2 regions of the Synechococcus sp. H60.2 genome follow, and region 1 is predicted to be linked to the other one. Evidence: predicted binding sites of a transcription regulator. Region 1 holds the regulator's gene; the other holds the start of a gene.

Region 1 (3,410 bases):
AGCGGACGCTGCCCTCCGTTAGCCGGTTGAAGCCATGCACCAGCCCCTTGCCTCCCAGCGCCACCAGAGTGACCCGATGGGTTTGCCCCGGCTCAAAACGCACCGCTTGGCCGGAAGGGATGTTGAGGCGCATGCCAAAGCTGGCGGCGCGATCGAACACCAGGGCTCGGTTGACCTCGAAAAAGTGAAAATGGGATCCCACCTGAATGGGCCGATCCCCCCGGTTGGTGACCTCCAGCGTCACAGTGGCCCGCCCGACATTGGCTTGGATGGGATCCTCTGCCAGCAACAGCTCTCCCGGGATCGGGGCTGGTTCAGGGTCGGCAGCAGGTGTGGCTTTGGATTTGCGAGCCATATGGACAACCTCCTGAAGTCTCTGGGTCTTTGGGAGATCCTTAGAAAGCAGCTAGCGAATGGGGTGGTGAAGGGTCACCAGCTTGGTTCCGTCGGGGAAGGTTGCCTCTACTTGAATTTCCGGGATCATCTCCGGGATCCCTGGCATCACGTCCTCTCGGCTCAGCCACGTCAGCCCTTCACTCATCAACTGAGCAACGGTTTTCCCTTCCCGCGCCCCCTCCAAGATGGCTGCGCTCAGGTAGGCCACCGCCTCGGGGTAATTGAGTTTGAGGCCCCGCTGCCGCCGATCCCGAGCTAACTGGGCGGCCAGGTAGATCAACAGCTTGTCTTTCTCCTGGGGGGACAAGTACATGGAGCAACCTCGAAAGATACAAAACGATACAGAACAGACAGCAGCAGGCTCACTTAGCCTAGAGTTGACTTAACACTTTAGTACCACCTCTGGGCGAAAAAAGGCTGCAGAGGCTACAGGGGGTTTCGCTTTTCTTGCCAAACCAAGAGCTTCCACCTCTTTCCACCTCTGCCGTTGCTACTTTCTGCCCCTGCCACCCATGATGAAAGAGTAACAATAAAGTTAAAAATAGAAGTAAAACTTTATCCGATCCTCATTTAGCCCTAGCTTGGTTGACCTGAGATCCATTGGCTAATTCCCCTTAGCAGGTGTTGATTGGGTTCTTTTGAGCAGCCATGAAACTCGAACTGACTCCCAGACAACGGAAGATCCTGTGGGCAACGGTGCGCAGGTATATTGCCACGGCAGAACCTGTCGGCTCCAAAACCTTGGCCCAGTCCTACAACCTCGGAGTCAGCACGGCTACCATTCGCAACGACTTGGCCACTTTGGAGCAGGTTGGGTTGCTGTTCCAGCCCCACACCTCTGCCGGTCGGATCCCTTCTGACTTTGGCTATCGGGTCTATGTGAACGATCTGTTGACCTCCGCCAACATGGATGAGATCCCGAGCGATGCTCCCCAGCCGGAGCCCCATCCTGCGCTGCAGCAGTTGCTGGATCAGCTCAACCGTGAGCTGGGGGACGACCTCGATAGCCTCTTGCAGAGGGTGGCACAGCTTTTGGCCCACTTGAGCGGTTGCATCGCTCTCATCACCCCTCCCCAGGGGCCGGTGGTAGCCGTTCACCATGTGCAGTTGCTGCCGGTGGGGCCAGGGCGGGTGATGGTGCTAGTGGTTACGGATTCCTACCAAACCCATTCGGCCTTGGTTAGCCCACCGGAGTGGCCCGACGATCGGCGCGAGGATCTGGAAGATGAGCTGCAGCTACTGAGCAACTTTCTCACCCTGAAGTTGCGGGGCAAGACTTTTGCCGAGCTGCAGGATCTGAGCTGGTTGAAGCTGGATGAGGAGTTTCGCGCTTACAGCCATTGGCTGCAGCAACTGCTGCGCTCGGTAGTGCAGCGCTACCTACGGCCCTCGCTGGGACAGGTGTTCAGCGCGGGCATGACGGAGCTGATGCGGCAGCCGGAGTTTTCCCAGGCCCAGCGGATGCAGGCGGTGGCCCAGTTGATCGAAAAGGGATCCGAGCAGCTTCAGGGGATGATCGGGCTCTATTCCATGCCAGATAGCCCGTCCACGGGCGAAGCAACTCTTTCGGCCACGGCGGCCAGGAACAAGGCATCCTCTAGCACTCCAGAGCAGGATCCATCCCACAACGTTCCCGTGATCATCTACATTGGCAGCGAGAACCCGCTGGAATCTCTGCACCACTGCACGGTCATTGCCTCAGTTTATCGCCGCCGCTCGGCGCCCCTGGGTGCGGTCACCCTGCTGGGGCCGACCCGCATGGCCTACGAGCGGAGCATCGCTGCTGTGCAGACGGTGGCCTCCCATCTCACTCGGGCCCTTGCCTGAGGGATCCCAGGGAGAACGCGAGGTCTGGGTTGCCCCCGAGCAATAGCCAACTGTGGCCAGGCTTTCTCCTCTTCACCTGCGGGTTCAGTGTGCCATTCGCGAGCGGCAACTGCTTCGCCCCGGCCAGCGGCTGCTGGTAGCTTTTTCTGGCGGACAAGATTCTTTTTCCCTGCTCCAGATCTTGCGGGATTTGCAGCCTCGCTGGGGCTGGCAGATCTTTGTTTTGCACTGTGATCACCGTTGGTCAGCCGATGAGACGGAGTGTGCCAAGTTTTTGCAGGGATGGCTGCAACAGCAGGGCCTGCCCCACGCCGTTGAGACTGCCGATCCCATCCGCTGGGATGAGGCGGGGGCCAGGGCTTGGCGCTACCAGCAACTGAACAAATGGGCGCGCACCTGGAGTTGCGAGGTGGTGACCACAGGGCACACGGCCAGCGACCGGGCGGAGACGTTTTTGTGGAACCTGCTGCGGGGCACGGGGGCTGCCGGCCTGGTCAGCCTAGATTGGCAACGGCGTTTGGACGAGCGGGATCCCACCTCCGCTTGGTTGGTGCGTCCCCTGCTGGGCCTTTCCCGCTGGGAAACGGAAGAGTTCTGCCGACAATACCAGTTGCCGGTCTGGCCGGATCGCAGCAACCAGGATCTGGCTCATGGCCGCAACCGCCTTCGCTTAGAGGTGATGCCCTATCTCAAGCAGCACTTTAACCCGCAACTGGAAGCGGCTTTGAATCGGGCAGCCACACTGTTGCAGGCAGAGCATGAGCTGGTGGTGGCGCAAGCCGCCCAACTGTGGTTACAGGTGTACGAGCCCGCTTTGCCGGGGCTGCAGCGGGATCCCTTGCGGGCTGCGCCCCTGGCTTTGCAGCGGCAGGTGATGTTTCAATTCTTGTCGCTGCTGCTGCCCCATCACCCAACTTTTGAGCAGGTGGAAGCCGGGATGCGGCTCCTGAAAGCAGGCCGCCGCAGCCGCAGCCCCGACTACCCTGGCGGAGGCTGGCTAGAGGTGAAGGGGGATCACCTGGTCTGGATCTCTGCTCAGTGAGAGCTCTCCCCCTCCTGCAACGGCTGAGAACCTCAACCAATAGTTAACAGCACAGTTCAGATTTGCACGGCAACTACCGTCCCAGAAAATCCTTACTGGGGACAAACGAGGGGCTACTCAGAGGAAGCTCGATGGGAGCCTCACA
Region 2 (3,410 bases), on a different contig from region 1:
CCAGTGGTGGCTCCTGACCCGGCGCAGGATCCCTCCGTGGCTTTCATGAAATATCGGGTCTACATCGGTGCCAACCGCGGTCGTGGCCAGATCAACCCCGATGGCAGCCTCAGCAACAACAACGTCTTCCGCGCTCCCGCCACTGGCCGCCTAGCCAGCATTGCCACCGTCGAATCCGACCTCAGCGACCTGCCGGCTGAGCTGGCCGCCCTGGTGCCGCCCGAATACGAGTTGCCAGGCACGCGGGTACTCAGCTTCGAGACCGAAGGCGGACTGAAGCACCTCGTGGTGCCGCCAGGGCCGGAGTTGGTGGTTAACATTGGCGATAGCGTCAAAGAAGGGGATCCGGTTACCAACAACCCCAACGTAGGTGGCTTTGGCCAAGTAGAGCGGGATCTGGTGCTGCAGAGCCCGGATCGGGTGAAATGGCTGGTGGCCTTCCTAGCAGCGGTGGCTATCACGCAGCTTCTGCTGGTGCTCAAGAAAAAGCAAGTGGAGCTCATTCAAGCGGCAGAACTTTTGGGCTAGCCCAACTGTTCCAGTACTTTTCCAGCACCCCGGAATCAGCCGGGGTGTTTTTTTCTAGGGAATCCGCAACTCTCCCGCTATTACCAGCACGGCTTGTCCAGCAATCTCCACCCGCGGGCCGCGATGGCGGCACCAGAGCTCGCCTCCCCGCGCCGAGAGCTGCCGCACCCTGAGCTCAGTTCGGCCTAGGCGCTCTGACCAATAGGGCACCAACAGACATTGGGCAGAGCCAGTTACGGGATCCTCCGGGATCCCCAACTGGGGGGCAAAAACACGACAGACAAAATCCGGCTCTCCTTCCCCCTCTGCCCCAGAGGCGGTGACGATCAACCCCGAGACAGGCAGCGTCTGAACCCGATCCAACTCCGGCTGCACCTGCTGCACCTGTTGTGCAGAAGCCAGCACCGCTACCCCCATGCTGCCGCGGTACAGCTCTACAAGTGGGATCCCCAGAGCCGCGGCCACTTGCTCCCGGCCTTCTGGCCAGGGTTCCGGGAACTGGGCGGGAAAATCCATCGCCAGCCGCTCCCCCTGCCGCCGCACCTGCAGCCGGCCACTGCGGGTGGAAAAGGCCACCTCCTGAGCTTTTGGGTGAATCTCGGTCAAGAGCACATAGGCACCGGCCAAGGTGGCATGCCCACAGAGTTCTACCTCGGTGGTGGGAGTAAACCAGCGCAGCCCGTAGAGGGGAACATCGCCCAGGGATCCCTGGAGGAGTAAAAAAGCCGTCTCCGACAAGTTGTTCTCCGCCGCAATCGCTTGCATCAAAGCTGCCGGCAGCTCCTGAGGCGGCAAACACACCGCTGCCGGATTGCCCCTAAAAGGCACGGCCGTAAAGGCATCCACTTGAAACAACGGGATCCGCACCTGCTTGTTCAGCCCACCTCATGCCATGATCCCACAACAGGCCTAGAAGTAGAGAGATCCGCACCCAACCGTACCCGGCAAAAAGGGGGATCCCGCCAAAAGGGGCTATTGTCAGGCTGGAAAGTCGACTGATAGACTAGCACTCGTAAGCCGAGAGTGCTAAAACCTCGACTACGGAAGCTTAGGTTTGCGCTCGATACAACCCTTCAGCCTCGCGTTTTAGGCCTTACGGAGGATATTTGTCATGGCTGCAGTAACTCTCAACGTCTCTACGCTGAAGCCGCTAGGCGACCGCGTGCTGGTCAAGATTGCCCAGCAGGACGAAAAAACGGCGGGTGGCATCTTTTTGCCCGATACCGCCAAAGAAAAACCCCAAGTGGGGGAAGTGGTCGCAGTTGGGCCTGGCAAGCGCAATGACGAGGGCAAATTGATCCCGATGGAACTGAAAGCTGGCGACAGAGTGCTCTACTCCAAGTACGCCGGCACAGAAGTGAAGCTGGGCAGCGATGAGTACGTGCTGCTGGCTGAGCGGGATATTCTCGCAATCGTTCAGTAATTTTCAGTCCTTCAGCGATCGATCCTCTACATCGCCCTTAGTCCATTTACGTTTGAGAGGTTGAGTATGGCCAAGTCAATCATTTTTAGCGAAGAAGCCCGTCGCGCCCTTGAACACGGCATGGATATTTTGGCAGAAGCCGTAGCCGTTACCCTTGGCCCCAAAGGACGCAATGTTGTGCTGGAGAAAAAATTTGGCGCACCCCAAATTGTTAACGATGGGGTGACCATCGCCAAAGAAATTGAGCTGGAAGACCATATTGAAAACACTGGCGTCTCCTTGATTCGTCAGGCGGCTTCCAAGACCAACGACACGGCTGGTGACGGCACCACCACCGCCACCGTCCTGGCCCATGCCATGGTCAAAGAAGGGCTGAAAAACGTAGCCGCCGGCGCCAACCCGATTGCCCTTAAGCGCGGCATTGACAAGGCGGTGAAGTTCCTGGTGGACAAGATCGCCGAACATGCCCGCCCGGTGGAAGACTCCAAAGCCATTGCCCAGGTGGCGGCCATTTCCGCCGGCAACGATGAGGAAGTGGGCCGCATGATCGCCGAGGCCATGGACAAAGTGGGCCGCGAAGGGGTCATCTCCCTGGAAGAAGGTAAGTCCATGACCACGGAGCTGGAAGTGACGGAGGGGATGCGCTTTGACAAAGGCTACATTTCCCCCTACTTCGTCACCGACACGGAGCGGATGGAGGCGGTTCTGGAAAACCCCTACATCCTGATTACCGACAAGAAAATCACCCTGGTACAAGACCTGGTGCCGGTTCTGGAGCAAGTGGCCCGCGCCGGTCGCCCGCTGCTGATCATCGCCGAAGACATCGAGAAAGAAGCCCTGGCCACCCTGGTGGTGAACAAGCTGCGGGGCGTGCTGAGCGTGGTAGCGGTGAAAGCGCCTGGCTTTGGGGATCGCCGCAAGGCCATGCTGGAAGACATCGCCATCCTGACTGGCGGTGAGGTCATCAGCGAAGAACGCGGCCTGAAGCTGGAGAACGCCCGTCTCGACTCCTTCGGCTCGGCCCGTCGCGTCACAGTAACCAAAGACCACACCACCATCGTGGCGGAAGGCAACGAAGCGGCTGTCAAAGCCCGCTGCGAGCAAATCCGTCGCCAAATTGAGGAAACTGACTCCACCTACGACAAGGAAAAACTGCAAGAGCGTCTGGCCAAGCTCTCCGGCGGTGTGGCGGTGATCAAAGTAGGCGCGGCTACCGAAACCGAGATGAAGGATCGCAAGCTGCGCCTGGAGGACGCCATCAACGCCACCAAGGCGGCGGTGGAAGAAGGGATCGTCCCCGGCGGCGGTACCACCTTGGCGCACCTGATGCCGGTGGTCACCGAGTGGGCGCAGGCCAACCTGTCTGGCGATGAGCTGGTGGGGGCCATGCTGGTTGCCCGCGCTCTGGGCGCTCCGCTGCGCCGCATTGCCGAGAACGCCGGCCAGAACGGCTCGATCG

Evidence for each region. The regulator HrcA, encoded in region 1, represses chaperone genes, less so after heat shock. The targets are predictions, from matches to a motif close to TTAGCACTCNNNNNNNNNGAGTGCTAA.
Region 2: groES (co-chaperone GroES) is a predicted target of HrcA. The motif match lies at 1,532-1,558, and genes of this name have one in related genera.

What each region holds. Positions count from the first base shown of each region.
Region 1 is NZ_JANSIZ010000029.1:13,780-17,189, forward strand. It holds gene NW845_RS06320 (urease subunit beta) at 1-355, opposite strand, end outside; gene NW845_RS06325 (urease subunit gamma) at 407-709, opposite strand; gene hrcA (heat-inducible transcriptional repressor HrcA) at 1,045-2,223, shown strand; gene tilS (tRNA lysidine(34) synthetase TilS) at 2,276-3,265, shown strand.
Region 2 is NZ_JANSIZ010000046.1:8,088-11,497, forward strand. It holds gene NW845_RS08530 (apocytochrome f) at 1-528, shown strand, start outside; gene NW845_RS08535 (PhzF family phenazine biosynthesis protein) at 583-1,395, opposite strand; gene groES (co-chaperone GroES) at 1,640-1,951, shown strand; gene groL (chaperonin GroEL) at 2,018-3,410, shown strand, end outside.